2 regions of the Ensifer sp. ENS06 genome follow, and region 1 is predicted to be linked to the other one. Evidence: riboswitches for the same ligand, from Rfam matches in the RefSeq annotation. Region 1 holds a riboswitch; the other holds the start of a gene.

The links. Region 1 has a riboswitch for S-adenosylmethionine ahead of metA (homoserine O-succinyltransferase). Riboswitches for the same ligand answer to the same signal wherever they lie in the genome.
Region 2: linked by a shared signal. The riboswitch ahead of IB279_RS02375 (O-succinylhomoserine sulfhydrylase) and the one ahead of metA (homoserine O-succinyltransferase) in region 1 are both predicted to bind S-adenosylmethionine.

What each region holds. Positions count from the first base shown of each region.
Region 1 covers NZ_JACVBC010000008.1:262,559-269,694, forward strand. Annotated here, with positions in the region: tRNA gene IB279_RS25325 (tRNA-Gly) at 79-153, shown strand; gene IB279_RS25330 (aldose epimerase family protein) at 320-1,336, opposite strand; gene IB279_RS25335 (VWA domain-containing protein) at 1,599-2,783, opposite strand; gene metA (homoserine O-succinyltransferase) at 2,790-3,716, opposite strand; SAM riboswitch at 3,778-3,855, opposite strand; gene IB279_RS25345 (NUDIX domain-containing protein) at 4,098-4,541, opposite strand; gene IB279_RS25350 (MoxR family ATPase) at 4,538-5,377, opposite strand; gene IB279_RS25355 (RidA family protein) at 5,481-5,861, opposite strand; gene leuD (3-isopropylmalate dehydratase small subunit) at 5,871-6,476, opposite strand; gene IB279_RS25365 (glyoxalase/bleomycin resistance/extradiol dioxygenase family protein) at 6,632-7,048, opposite strand.
Region 2 covers NZ_JACVBC010000001.1:474,569-481,704, reverse strand. Annotated here, with positions in the region: gene IB279_RS02405 (helix-turn-helix transcriptional regulator) at 108-761, shown strand; gene IB279_RS02400 (thermonuclease family protein) at 775-1,608, shown strand; gene IB279_RS02395 (tellurite resistance TerB family protein) at 1,735-2,145, shown strand; gene IB279_RS02390 (transporter substrate-binding domain-containing protein) at 2,180-3,013, opposite strand; tRNA gene IB279_RS02385 (tRNA-Gly) at 3,158-3,232, opposite strand; gene IB279_RS02380 (2'-deoxycytidine 5'-triphosphate deaminase) at 3,314-4,411, opposite strand; SAM riboswitch at 4,486-4,564, shown strand; gene IB279_RS02375 (O-succinylhomoserine sulfhydrylase) at 4,609-5,793, shown strand; gene IB279_RS02370 (hypothetical protein) at 5,850-6,023, opposite strand; gene apaG (Co2+/Mg2+ efflux protein ApaG) at 6,022-6,414, shown strand; gene IB279_RS02360 (Hsp33 family molecular chaperone) at 6,487-7,136, opposite strand, start outside.

The DNA.
Region 1 (7,136 bases):
TAGGCCATATACCGCCCGTCGCCGCAAGACAGCGCCGACGCCACGGTCCACCGACTACCCCCGGACCTTGGATGATGAGCGGGTGTAGCTCAGGGGTAGAGCACAACCTTGCCAAGGTTGGGGTCGGGCGTTCGAATCGCCTCACCCGCTCCAATTTCTCCCAACCACTTCATTTCACAGTCATTTCTGGAATGAAACGGCATTTGCCGTCAGGCATTCCATGCGCCGATAGTGCCGTCCGCACCATGTGGTTCGGACCGCCGAGACGGCTCCTTTTGCATTTTGCCTTTTTTGGTAAAGCCGGTCGCCGTTTCCGCGCTCAGCTCTTCATGAACACATAGTCCGTCTCCTGCCGGCGGATCTCGCCGGGGCGAAGTACCGCGTTCGGGAAGCCGGAGTGGTTGGCCGCATCCGGCCAGATCTGGGTTTCGAGACAGAAGCCGGCAAAGGCGCCGTAGCGGCGGCCCTCGAGGCCGGGGACGGGGATGTTCAGCTTTGCGCCGGTATAGAGCTGCACGCCGGGCTCGGTCGTCAGCACTTCCATCGTGACACCCGAATCGATGCTGCGAGCAAGCGCCACCGAATGTTTCGCCATGCGTTCGTTCGAAAGGCAGAAATTATGGTCGTAGGCGATGCGCTCGCCTTCGGTCTGGCGGCTGAGCCGCGTCATTTCCCGCAGATCGAAGGCAGTGCCCTCGACCGGGCGGATCTCGCCCGTCGGCACCTGGCGTTCGCTGGTGGGCAGATAATGGTCGGCGGCGATCATGATGTCGTGGCCGAGGGCGTCGGCGCTGCCGTCGAGATTGAAATAGCTGTGCTGGCAGACATTGGCGAGCGTCGCTCGGTCGGTCTCGCTCTCGTAGACGACGCTCAAGACGCCGCCGGGCTTCAGCTGGTAGGTGCAGGTGACCTTGCAATTGCCGGGATAACCGGCGCGGCCATCCGGGTCGGTGATGGCGAGCGTGATGCTGTCGGGCGTCTGCTTTACGATCGTCCAGTTGCGCTTGCCGATATTGTCGCTGCCGCCGTGCAGGTGCGTGACGCCCTTCTCGTTCAGTTCGAGCTGGTAGGCCTCGCCATCGAGCGTGAAGCGGCCGTTGCCGATGCGATTGGCGCACCGTCCAGGCGTGGCGCCGAGATAGGGCGAGTGGGCGAGGTAGCTTTCGAGATCGGTGAAACCGAGCACAAGCGGCGGCTCATGGCCTTCCAGGCGCAGGTCCTGGATCACCGAGCCCCAGGTCAAGACATGGGCGGTGAGGCCGCCACCGGAGAGCACCACACGATGGACCGGCTCGCCGGATGGCAGGTGGCCGAAGATTTCCGTGTTCTGATGCATATTCACCGCTGGCTCCCACTACAGCGCTGCGCGTCTCCCCAGACGCACAAGGTCGCCGTACACTTTTGAATTGCTGCATGTTTTGTCCTTGGCTCGGTTGGGATCCAGGGAAACATGCAACGGTGCGATCACAGCAACCTGCGTCATTTCCAAGGGCACGGCAACCGGAAAATCATACTAAATGCGGCCTGGCGCCGTCTCCGGCCTGAGAGCAAAAACATCCAGCTATTCAAGGTGCTACAGCGACCTCTCGGCAGTCATGTCAGCGCGACAGCTGCTTGGTGGCCTCCTGCAGGCCGGCGAGCGTCAAGGGGAACATGCGTCCCTCGAACAGGCTCTTCACCATCGTGATCGACTGGGTATAGCCCCAGTGCTGCTCGGGCACGGGATTGAGCCAGATGGAGCGCGGAAAATGTGCCGTCAGACGAGAGAGCCAGAGGGCGCCCGCCTCGTCGTTCCAGTGCTCGACCGAGCCACCGGGGTGGCTGACTTCATAGGGGCTCATCGAAGCGTCGCCGACGAAGATGGCGCGATAGTCGCCGCCGTAGGTGCGCAGCACTTCCGTCGTACGGGTAATGTCGACACGGCGGCGGCGATTGTCCTTCCACAGGCCCTCGTAGACGCAATTGTGGAAGTAGAAATGCTCCATATGGCGGAACTCGCTGCGAGCCGCTGAAAACAACTCCTCGACGATGCGGATATGATCGTCCATCGATCCGCCGATATCGAAGAACATCAGAAGCTTCACCGCATTGCGGCGCTCCGGCCTCGTCACCACGTCGAGATAGCCGTGTTCGGCGGTGGCGCGGATCGTGCCGGAGAGGTCGAGTTCGTCGGCGGCACCCTGGCGCACCCAGCGCCGGAGCCGCTTCAGGGCCACTTTGATGTTGCGCGTGCCGAGCTCGATCGTGTCGTCATAATCCTTGAACTCGCGCCGGTCCCAAACCTTGACGGCGCGGCGGTGGCGCGACTGGTCCTGGCCGATCCGCACACCCTCGGGATTGTAGCCATAGGCGCCGAAAGGCGAGGTGCCGGCGGTACCGATCCATTTTGAGCCACCCTGATGGCGGCCCTTTTGCTCCTGCAGCCGCTGGCGCAAGGTCTCCATCAGTTTGTCGAAGCCGCCGAGTGCCTCGATCAGGCGTTTTTCTTCCTCGCTCAGATGCTTCTCTGCGAGCTTGCGCAGCCAGTCCTCGGGGATGGTGGCCTCTTCACTCGCTTCCAGAGGATTGACCGCTTCGAGACCGGAAAAGCAGTGCTGGAACACCCGGTCGAAGCGGTCGATATGGCGCTCGTCCTTCACCAGTGCTGCGCGCGCCAGGTAGTAGAAGGCTTCGACGTCGAAGGTGGCGATGCCCGCCTCCATCCCCTCGATCAAGGACAGGAATTCCCGGAGCGTGACCGGGACCTTCGCTGCCTTGAGTTCGAGGAAGAAGGGAATGAACATCTGACCTCAGCTTTTCCCGGTGCCGATCTCCGCGAGATCGTAGGGCGTCGTCTGGTACATCTCGTTGATCCAGTTACCGAAGAAGAGATGTGCATGGCTGCGCCAGCGGTTCTGCGGCGGCAGGGTCGAATCGTTGTGCGGGAAATAGTCGTGCGGCATCTTGATCGGCACGCCCGCATCCACGTCGCGGAAGTATTCGTCCGACAGCGAGGTCGAATCATACTCCACGTGGTTGAACATGTAGAGCCGGTTGCCCTTTTTCTCGTGCACGAGGCAGACGCCCATCTCCTTCGATTCCATCAGAATTTCGAGGCTCGGAACCTTGTCGATGTCGGCGCGTCGCACTTCGGTCCAGCGCGAAACGGGGACGGCGAAATCGTCGGAGAAGCCGTTGAGGTAGACGGAGGAGCGGTTGAGGTTCTGGTGACGATAGACGCCGAAGGCTTTTTCCTTCAGCGGATACTTCGGCACGTTGTGGAAGTGATAGATCGCCGCCATCGCGCCCCAGCAGACGTTGAGCGTCGAATGCACGTTGGTCTCGGTCCAGTCGAGGATGCGCTTCAGCTCGTCCCAATAGGTGACGTCTTCGTATTCGAGCGTCTCGACCGGGGCGCCGGTGATGATGAAACCGTCGAACTTGCGGCCCTGCACTTCTTCCCAGGTCTCGTAGAAGGAGAGCAGGTGATCTTCCGAGGTGTTCTTGGCGCGGTGAGCGCCGATGCGCACCAGCGACAGTTCCACCTGCAGCGGCGAAGCGCCGATCAGGCGCGCCATCTGGATCTCTGTCTTGATCTTGTTCGGCATGAGGTTCAGGAGCCCGATCTGGAGCGGGCGGATATCCTGACGGATCGCCACGGTCTCGGTCATCACCCGCACGCCCTCATGCGCGAGGGTTTCGAAGGCGGGCAGCGTATCGGGAATCTTGATGGGCATGGGCTTCCACTCGATCAATACAAAAAAACCGGCGGCGATTGATCGCGACCGGTCCTCGGAAATCCAACTTTCCTCGGCCCTTTAGCGACTTGTTTAACGTGGCTGCAAGCCGGCCGGCCAAATCACCACGGAGAATTTGATAGCGCGAGTGGGCCGCGGGGGTCAAGAAAAACGATTCGCGTAGGGGGCGGCTGCCCCTCATCCCGCTGCCGCGACCTTCTCCCCGCTGGCGGGGAGAAGCGGCCTTGCCGCACCCGATCGTTCCACGAGCTAAGCTCAGTGGCCGTTCGGCCCATCTTGGTAGCCGGGTTCGCTGTCGGCACGTCTCGGCTTGGGGGCAGCCGTCGTCCTCGTCCCCTCTCCCCGCCTGCGGGGAGAGGGTCAGGGAGAGGGGCTGGTCTGCAGCAGGCTTAGAGCATCCCGCATGCCATAACCCAGCCGGCGGTCAGCCTGATCGATACCGAGCCAGAAGAAACGAAAGCGGATCGGGTCACCGCCGCCAAAGGGCGTCATTTCCTGATGTATCCAGGTCTGCCGTTGCTCGCCGGCAAGGGCGATGTGGAAGTAGTGCCGCCGATGACAGATCGTCCTGCCGTCCTTCGGGTAGTGGTAGTCCTGCGTGACGAGATGGGTGAGTGCTTCCGGCGGCGTCAGCCCGGTTTCCTCGATGAATTCCCGCTGAGCCGATGTCTCCGGGCTTTCGCCTGGTTCCATCGTACCGCCGGGCACCTGCAGCTCGATGTCTGGGAAATCCGGCTCGTCGAAGACCAGCAGGCGGTCCTGCCAGGTGTCGTAGATCAGGACCTTGTGCGCGTCCGGCCTCATCCGTCGCGGCGGGCCATGAAGGCGAGGCGCTCGAAGAGGTGTACGTCTTGTTCGTTCTTCAGGAGCGCACCATGCAGCTTCGGCAGCATGGTCTTGGCATCGGCCCTGAGGTCGGCCGGATCGACCTCGTCGGCGACGAGCAGGCGGATCCAGTCGAGCGCCTCTGACGTGGAGGGCTTCTTCTTCAGGCCCGGCACCTGGCGGATGTCGTAGAAGGCGGCGAGCGCCGCCGAAAGCAGCGTCTTGCGGATGCCGGGATAATGCACCTCGACGATGCGGGCGAGCGTGTCTGCATCGGGGAAGCGGATATAGTGGAAGAAGCAGCGGCGCAGAAACGCGTCCGGCAGCTCCTTCTCGTTGTTGGAGGTGATGATGACGATCGGCCGGTGACGCGCGCCGATCATCTCGCCGGTCTCGTAGACATGGAATTCCATGCGGTCGAGCTCCTGCAACAGGTCGTTCGGAAACTCGATGTCGGCCTTGTCTATCTCGTCGATCAGAAGCACCACGCGGCGATCGGCCTCGAAGGCCTGCCAGAGCTTGCCCTTGCGGATATAGTTCCGGACCTCGTTGACACGCTCGTCGCCGAGCTGGCTGTCGCGCAGCCGCGACACGGCGTCATATTCATAGAGGCCTTGCTGTGCCTTGGTCGTCGACTTGACGCTCCATTCGATGAGTTCGAGGCCAAGGGCGGCGGCGATCTGGCGGGCAAGCTCGGTCTTGCCGGTGCCGGGCTCGCCCTTGACCAGCAGTGGGCGCTCCAGCCGGATCGCGGCGTTGACGGCGATCATCAGGTCCTTGTCGGCGATATAGTCGGCGGTGCCTTGAAATTGCATGGGCGTCTTCCGGTTCAGCGTAAGTCAGGCGAAGTCATGCCCTATGGACTATCGCATAATGGCTTAAATCGGAATCGTTTTGAGGGTGGGCGCGATCAAGGGGTCAGCCGCGAAGCGCGGTGACCTCGATCTCGATTAGCATTTCCGGGCGGATCAGGTCGCAGACGATCATCGTTGCGGCCGGGCGGATCTCGCCGAAGACTTCGCCGAAGATCGGGAACACCCGGTCGGCGAAGCTGGCATCAGTGACGTAATAGTGGTTGCGCACCACGTCCTTCATCGAGAAGCCCGCTTCCTTCAGCGCGCCCTCGATCGTCTTCAGGCAATTGCGCGCCTGCTCTTCCACCGTCTCGGGCATGGTCATGGTGGCGTAGTCATAGCCGGTCGTGCCGGAGACGAAGCACCAGTCACCCATCGCGACGGCACGCGAATAGCCTGCCGTCTTTTCGAAGGGCGAGCCCGAGGAGATGAGCTTGCGCGCCATATCTTCGTTTTAAGCCCAGGGGCGCGCGGCGCCGACCGTCTTTTCGAAGCTGTCGATGGCGGTTGCCTTTTCCAGCGTCAGGCCGATGTCGTCGAGGCCGTTCAGCAGGCAGTGACGCTTGAAGGCGTCGACCTCGAACTTGACCGAACCGCCGTCCGGACCGGTGATTTCCTGGGATTCCAGATCGACCGAGAGGATGGCGTTGGAGCCGCGCGAGGCGTCGTCCATCAGCTTGTCGAGGTCAGCCTGGCTGACGACGATCGGCAGGATGCCGTTCTTGAAACAGTTGTTGTAGAAGATGTCGGCAAAGGACGTGGAGATCACGCAGCGGATGCCGAAGTCGAGCAGCGCCCACGGAGCATGCTCGCGCGAGGAGCCGCAGCCGAAGTTATCGCCGGCAACGAGAATGCTGGCGTTCTGGTAGGCCGGCTTGTTGAGCACGAAGTCCGGGTTGACCGAGCCGTCTTCATTGTAGCGGGCTTCGGCGAAGAGGCCCTTGCCAAGGCCGGTGCGCTTGATCGTCTTCAGGTAGTCCTTCGGAATGATCATGTCCGTGTCGATGTTGACGACGGGGAGGGGGGCGGCGACACCGGTGAGCTTGACGAATTTTTCCATAACTTCAGGCCTTCGATTTCAGAAGAATGTTGCGCTAGCGTTTAGATGAGTTTTGCGCCGAAATGAAGGAAAATCTGTTCAAATACGCTTCGCCGGGCGGGTGAAAATGCCCGCCCGGCGAGAGCTTCGTCCGGATCTCGATTGTCTGCAGGGACTTAGCTTGCCTTCACCGGGCTGTTCATGGCCCAGAGAACGCCGAAGGGATCGCGGAGCTGGCCGTAGCGGTCGCCCCAGAACATCACCTCGATCGGCATCACGACCTCGGTGCCGGCGGCAACCGCACGGTCCCACCAGGCATCGATGTCGTCGACGGTGAGCGTCAGGGTGAAGGCCTGCGGCTTTTCCAGCGGATGGCCGTATTCCGGATAGGCATCGGCGAGCATCAGCGAGCTGCCGTTGACATAGAGGTGGATGTGCATCGTGCGGCCCTGCTCGTCGAGCGGGTGCCGGCCCACTTCCTTGGCCCCGAAGGCGCTCTGGTAGAATTCGGACGCCTTGGCGGCGCCATCGACCTGAAGATAGGGCAGAAGGCCGTTGAGGACCGGTGCCGGCTGCTGCGTCTGGGTATCCATATCGTTCTCCATCCTGTTCGAAGAGCCAGGACCGTGCTGGCCTGCCTCAAGGACGGACATGGAATCTCCGATCCGACATGGGGTCGAA
Region 2 (7,136 bases), on a different contig from region 1:
AAAGAGGACTATTTTCCTCCCGATTCTTTACCGCCCTGCAGCGTTTCGGTAGTGTGGCCGGGAACCAAAGCAGCAAGTGGCCGCCTGCCCGGCCTGGATCTCTCGTCATGTTGTCTCACGGCACGATCTGGCACGCTATCGACACCCTGGCCGAGCGCCACCAGCTCTCGCCGTCCGGCCTCGCGCGCCGTGCCGGCCTCGACCCGACCTCCTTCAACAAATCCAAACGTCGCTCCGCCGACGGGCGCGAGCGCTGGCCCTCGACAGAATCGATCGCCAAGGTGCTGGGGGCGACGGGCGCCACCATGGACCAGTTCACCAGCCTACTGCAGCCGGAGGGGGTCCCAGCGCCTTCCGAGCCGGTGGCCGCTGCCACGATCCCGCTGATCGGCTTTGCCCAGGCGGGTGCCGGCGGCTACTTCGACGATGGCGGCTTTCCCGCCGGTCAGGGCTGGGACGTCATCGACTTTCCGACGGATGCGGAAAAGCGCAGCGGCACCTATGCGCTCGGGGTCCAGGGAGACAGCATGCTGCCGCTCTACCGCGACGGCGACATCCTGATCGTCGACCCCGGCGCGCCGATCCGGCGTGGCGATCGGGTTGTGGTGAAGACGCAGGAGGGCGAGGTCATGGCAAAGGTGCTCACGCGCCAGACGCCGCGTGTGATCGAACTTCTATCGCTCAATCCCGAGCATCCGAACCGGAGCTTCGAGACCAGCCAGATCGAATGGATCGCCCGAATTATCTGGGCCAGCCAATAGGACGTCCTTCCTGATGCGGCAGCATTTCTACACCCTTGCCGGCGGCATCGCCGCAATCGCCCTTTTCACCGGCATCCTCTATGCGGGCGCTGTTGCCATCCGCGACCGTGAGACCGCCGCCACACCGGAACTCGTTCTCGAAACGCCCGACATGACAGATTTCGAGGCGACGCCGGATCAGGCCGACGACGAGGTCCCGCTCGACCCCGGCGCGTCCTCCGGCGGCGCGGCGACGACCGGCGAACAACCGCAGGGCGCCCCCAAGACGGAAAATGCGGCGCGCGCCATCGAGCCACAGCAGTTCGGCCTGCCCGATACGGTCACCAGTGCGCCGCTCGAACGGGTGGAACCGCGCGCGCCGTTGTCGGAACCGAAGAAGGAAGCGAAGGCCGCCGGGCCGACCGTACTCTATCGCCCGGTCGCGGTCGCCGCCGGTGTGATCCAGTTCGACAAGCTGACGCTGCAGATCGACGGCATCGAGCCGGAGCAGGCGGAGCGGACCTGCGAAAGCGCCGGCAAGAGCTGGCCCTGCGGCATCGTCGCGCGAACCGCCTTCCGAAACTTCCTGCGCGCACGTGCGGTCAGCTGCGATCTGCCCGAAGGAGATTCCGGCCCTTCGGCCACCGCCTCCTGCACGCTTGGCGGACAGGATCTTGCCACCTGGCTCGTCGACAATGGCTGGGCAACGCCGGTTCCCGGCTCGACCCTCGAAAAACGCGCCGACGCAGCACGCCAGGCGAAGCTCGGTTTTTACGGTGACGATCCGCGCGACCTCAACCACACGCCGATGACATTCGACGATCCGACCCTCGGCATCGGAGTGGACGCCTCGCAGCCGGACTTGTAAATAGCCGCGACAATTCCCAGCTCTCGACCGTCTGCCGAAAGCGGCAGATGGCTCAACTCTTTCAAACGACGCAATTCCGGATCAGGAACCGTCCCATCCTGGAATCGCTCTACCGCCGGAAAGCCCATGCAACCAAGCCTCAGCCACCACGAAGCTCTCATCTATGTCATGGTGATGATGTCGGCGGTCGACCGCGAGATGAGCGACGACGAGTTTGCCCGCATCGGCCGGCTGGTTCAATTCCTGCCCGTGTTCGACGGCTTCGACGAGGACAGCCTCGTCCATATCGGCCATGAATGCTCGGCACAGCTGGCGGCGCCCGAAGGGCTCGACATCATGCTCGAGATCGTGCGCGAAGCGCTGCCGGAGAAGTTCCACGAGACGGCCTATGCGCTCGCCGTCGAGATCGCGGCCGCCGACCAGCGCATCCGCAACGAAGAAATCCGCCTGCTGCAGTTGCTGCGCGATCGGCTTGGCCTCGACAAGCTGACTTGCGCCGCTATCGAGCGCGGCGCGCTCGCCCGCTTCCGCCGATAGGCCGGCCGGTGATCACGCCGAGAAGTCCTGGCGCCTAGTAGATTCCGTTTGGGAAGTAGCGCAGGTAGATTTCCTCCAAGCGGCCACTGCGCGACAGCGCCAGCAGCGCGTGATCGATCGCCTGGGTCAGGGCAGCCTCGGACTTGCGGTTCATGATCGTCAGGCCTTCACCGAGGAAGCGCTGCGAGAAGTAGGCGCCATCGACAAGCGTGCAGCAGCCGCCAGCAGCGCTACCCGAGATCCAGAAGGACAGCTGCATGCCGTCGGAAAACACCGCCGGCACATCGCCCTTCTGCAGAGCCGTCAGCATGGCCTCGCGGTCGGGATAGACCTTGGCCTCGATCTTCGGGAAAAACGCCTTGAACATCGCCTCATGCGTGGTTCCGGCGACGACACCGACCGGCTTCCCCTTGAGATCGCTCGGTGCCGAGACTGCTCCCGCCGCCTTGGTGTTGACGGCGAAGCGCGCCGGAAGCCGCATGAAGGCGCGGGAAAAGCCGAAGCGTTGGCGCAGTTCCGGACCGACGGCGATACCGGCGGCCACCGCCTCGCCCTGCCCCTCTTCCAGTGCCGGCAGCAGCTCCGCATAGGTCACGGCCTGGATCTGGCATTTGGCCTCGATGTCGAGCTCGCGGCAGATCTCGCGCACGAGATCGACATGAAATCCCGAAAGCTTGCCGGACTGGTCGATGAAGTTGAACGGCGGAAAATCCACCGTCGTCAAGAAACGCAGGCGCGCCAGGCCCGTGAGATCGGGCTTGGCGATGCGTTCGCGCGCGTCGAACAGCAGCGGCAGATCCTTGGCCTCGGCCGCAAGCGGCGTCGCGATCAAGGATGCGCAAAGGGCGAAAAGGGGAAGAACTTTCATGGGCAGCGGCCGGCACGTCTCATGTGGCAGGGGCGGCCCTTGGAACCGCGGTGATTCATCGAGCGGTAAAGTAACCGGCCGCAGCGCAGCTGACCATAGGTCGCCACGAGAACGCGGTTACACAAGGAACGGGACGAGAAAGAATGGAGCGGGTGATCGGGATCGAACCGACGACATCCAGCTTGGGAAGCTGGCGTTCTACCGCTGAACTACACCCGCGGCGCCTGCGAAACTTCCCGAACCGGGGCGATCTGTCAAGCACCCTTGCGCGGGATCGCGTAAGGGGCGCTTCGAAATCCCCTACTCGGCGCGGAAATGCTTCGAGAGCTTCAGGCCCTGCGCCTGGTAGTTGGAGCCGACGCCGAGGCCATAGAGACCATCCGGCCGTTCCAGCATGTGTTCGTAGATCAGGCGGCCGACGATCTGGCCGTGTTCGAGGATGAACGGCACCTCGTGGCTGCGCACTTCCAGCACGGCACGGCTGCCCGTGCCGCCGGCCGAGGCATGGCCGAAGCCCGGATCGAAGAAGCCGGCATAATGCACGCGAAACTCGCCGACCAGCGGATCAAACGGCGTCATCTCGGCCGCATAAAGCGGCGGAACATGCACCGCCTCGCGCGAGACGAGAATGTAGAACTCATCCGGATCGAGGATCAGTTCATCGCGGCCGCGGCTGTAAAGTGGCTCCCAGAAATCGAAGATCGCATGCTGCGCTTTCTTGTCGACGTCGATGACGGCGGTGTGATGCTTGCCGCGATAGCCGATCAGGCCTTCGGGCCCGGTGCCCTTCAGATCGATCGACAGCGCGATGCCGCCGCCGCTGACGTTCGGCTTGTCGCTCGCCACCAGCACGTCGCTCTCGTGCAGCGCCTGCAGTTCCTGCTCCGACAGGATAGACTGGCCCATGCGGAAGCGGATCTGCGACAGGCGCGAGCCTCGGCGCACAACGATCGGGAAGGTGCGCGGGCTGATTTCGAGATAGAGCGGACCGCTGTAGCCGGCCGGGATCTTGTCGAATTCCTGGGCGCGATCGGTGATGACGCGGGTGAAGATGTCGAGGCGACCGGTCGAGCTTTTCGGGTTGGCCGAGGCCGACATGCCCTCAGGCAGTTCCAGGCTTTCCATCAGCGGCACGATGTAGACGCAGCCCGTTTCCAGCACCGCGCCATCGGTCAGATCGACGACGTGCAGCTTCAGCCGGTCGAGCTTGTCGGCAACGAGGTGAGACGGACCCGGCATGAAGCTTGCGCGGACGCGGAAAGCCTTCGAGCCTAGGCGCAGGTCGAGGCTTGCCGGCTGGATCTGATCGTCATCCAGCGGCTTCTCGCTTTTGAGGCGTCCCGATTCTAACAGCGCGGCGATCGCGCGATCGGCCAAAATCCCAGTGTCGCGGCCCATTGCAGTCCTCTTTTCAGTTGCGAGACAAAACCAAACTCCGGGAATTGACGCAAGCGTACCCTGGCAGTATTGAAGCTTTATCCCGTGGTGATTTGGCCGGTCGGCTTGCAGCCACGTTAAACAAGTAGCTAAAAAGGCCGGGTGTCAAACCGGCCCTTCACGCGGCCGGTTTTTTTGTTTTTGAAAGTGACCGTCACATGAGCAAAAACTGGCGCCCCGCAACGCAACTGGTCCATGGCGGGACCACCCGTTCCCAGCACGGAGAGACCTCCGAGGCGATCTTCCTTACCCAGGGCTTTGTCTACGAGACGTCGGAAGCTGCGGAAGCTCGTTTCAAGGGCGAGACCGAAGGCTTCATCTACGCCCGCTACGGTAGCCCGACCAACGACATGTTTGAAAAGCGCATGTGCATGCTGGAAGGCGCCGAGGATGCGCGCGCCACGGCATCGGGCATGGCTGCCGTCACCGCCGCCATTCTCTGCCAGCTGAAGGCCGGCGACCACATCGTCGCCGCCCGCGCCCTCTTCGGCTCCTGCCGCTGGGTGGTCGAGACGCTGGCGCCGAAATACGGCATCCAGTGCACGCTGGTCGACGGACGCGACCTCGCCAACTGGGAAAAGGCGATCCAGAAGAACACCAAGGTCTTCTTCCTCGAAAGCCCGACCAACCCGACGCTCGAAGTCATCGACATTGCCGGTGTTGCCAAGCTCGCCAACCAGATCGGCGCCAAGGTCGTCGTCGACAACGTCTTTGCGACGCCGCTCTTCCAGAAGCCGCTGGAACTCGGCGCCCATATCGTCGTCTATTCTGCCACCAAGCATATCGACGGCCAGGGCCGTTGCCTCGGCGGTGTCGTGCTTTCCGACAAGGAATGGATCAACGAGCACCTGCACGACTACTTCCGCCATACCGGCCCGGCGATGTCGCCGTTCAACGCCTGGACGCTGCTGAAGGGCATAGAGACGCTGCCGTTGCGCGTGCGTCAGCAGACGGAAACGGCCCGCCGCGTGGCCGACTTCCTGGCAGAACAGCCGCAGGTCGCCAAGGTCATCTATCCTGGCCGCAAGGATCATCCGCAGGCCGACATCATCGCCAAGCAGATGACCGGCGGATCGACGCTCGTCGCCTTCGAACTGAAGGGCGGCAAGGACGCTGCCTTCGCGCTGCAGAACGCGCTGGAGATCGTGCGCATCTCCAACAACCTCGGCGACAGCAAGAGCCTGATCACCCATCCGGGAACGACCACGCACAAGAACCTGACCGACGAGGCCCGCGAAGAGCTCGGCATTTCCGCCGGAACCGTGCGCTTCTCGGCCGGCATCGAGGACAGCGACGATGTGGTGGAAGATTTCGCCCGCGCGCTGAAGGCCGTGAAGGCCTGATTTTTACGAAGACACGGCCGCCGTGATCAACGGCGGCCGACGCCCCTTGCCGGCCGTCACGAGATGGTTTCCGGCGGCGGGGCGCCAAGGCGCCAGGCACGTTTCACCCGCTCGATCGCGTCAGCACGGCCATCCGTCCCATCATGGGATCGCACAATCTTGCCGTTATTCTTGACGAAACCATCTTGCTGTAGAATACCCTGAAAGACCTGAAGCAAGGTGATGCCCATGTATCGCGCTTTGACCCGCGACATAGAAGTTACGGTGGAGCCGTACTATCTCGAAGAGCAGTCGGATCCCGATGACGGCCGCTATGTCTGGGGCTATCGCATCGTCATCTCAAACCACTCGGACGCGTCGGTGCGGTTGATGACGCGCTACTGGCACATTACCGATGAGAACGGGCAAGTCGACGAGGTCAGCGGTCCGGGCGTCATCGGCGAGCAGCCGCTGCTCAATCCCGGCGATACCTATGAGTATTCGTCCGGATGCCCTCTGGATACGCCCTCAGGCGTCATGTTCGGCCACTACAGCATGGAATCGGAAGGCGGAGAAACCTTCAACGTTGCCATCCCCGCCTTCTCGCTCGATTCACCCGGGCTCGTGCGCACCCTGAACTGATGCCAATCCGGAACAGCGCGTCCTTCGGACTAGCGTCGCTCTAAATCGCGGCCAGTCGGCCGGAGGCGCCCGCTACTGCGGGCGCACCTCGCTTGCTTCGAAGCGATAGGTCGTCGAGCAGAACTCGCAGGTCACCTTGACTTCGCCATCGTCGATGGTGCTTTCGAGGTCGTCCGTGCTCAGGTTGGACAACACCGACTGAAGCTTCTCGCGCGAGCAGCTGCAGCGGTCGTAGACCGCCTGCGGTTCGTAGACGCGGACGCCGCGCTCGTGGAACAGGCGATAGAGCAGCCGCTCGGTTCCGACCATCGGATCGGTCAACTCGTCCATGTCGATCGTTTCGACCATCACCTTGGCTTCGGCCCAGAGATCGTCGTCACCGAACGCGCTTTCACCATCATCACCATCACCGCCGGAAAGGTCGGGCTGGCGCATGCGTTCCGGCGCTTCCGGCAGGAACTGGGCGACCATGCCGCCGGCGCGCCAGCGATGGCGCGGCTTGCCGTTTTCGTCGCGATCGAGAAGCTCGGCCACGCCAAGGCGCACCTTGGTCGGGATCTGCTCCGACTGTCGGAAATAGACGCCGGCGATTTCTTCCAGCGTCGCTCCGTCGAGCGCAACGATCCCCTGGTAACGCTGGGTATGAGCGCCCTGGTCGATGGTGAAGGCGAGCACGCCCTTTCCGAGCAGCTCGTGCGAAAGGGTCCGGCCGTCCTTTTCGG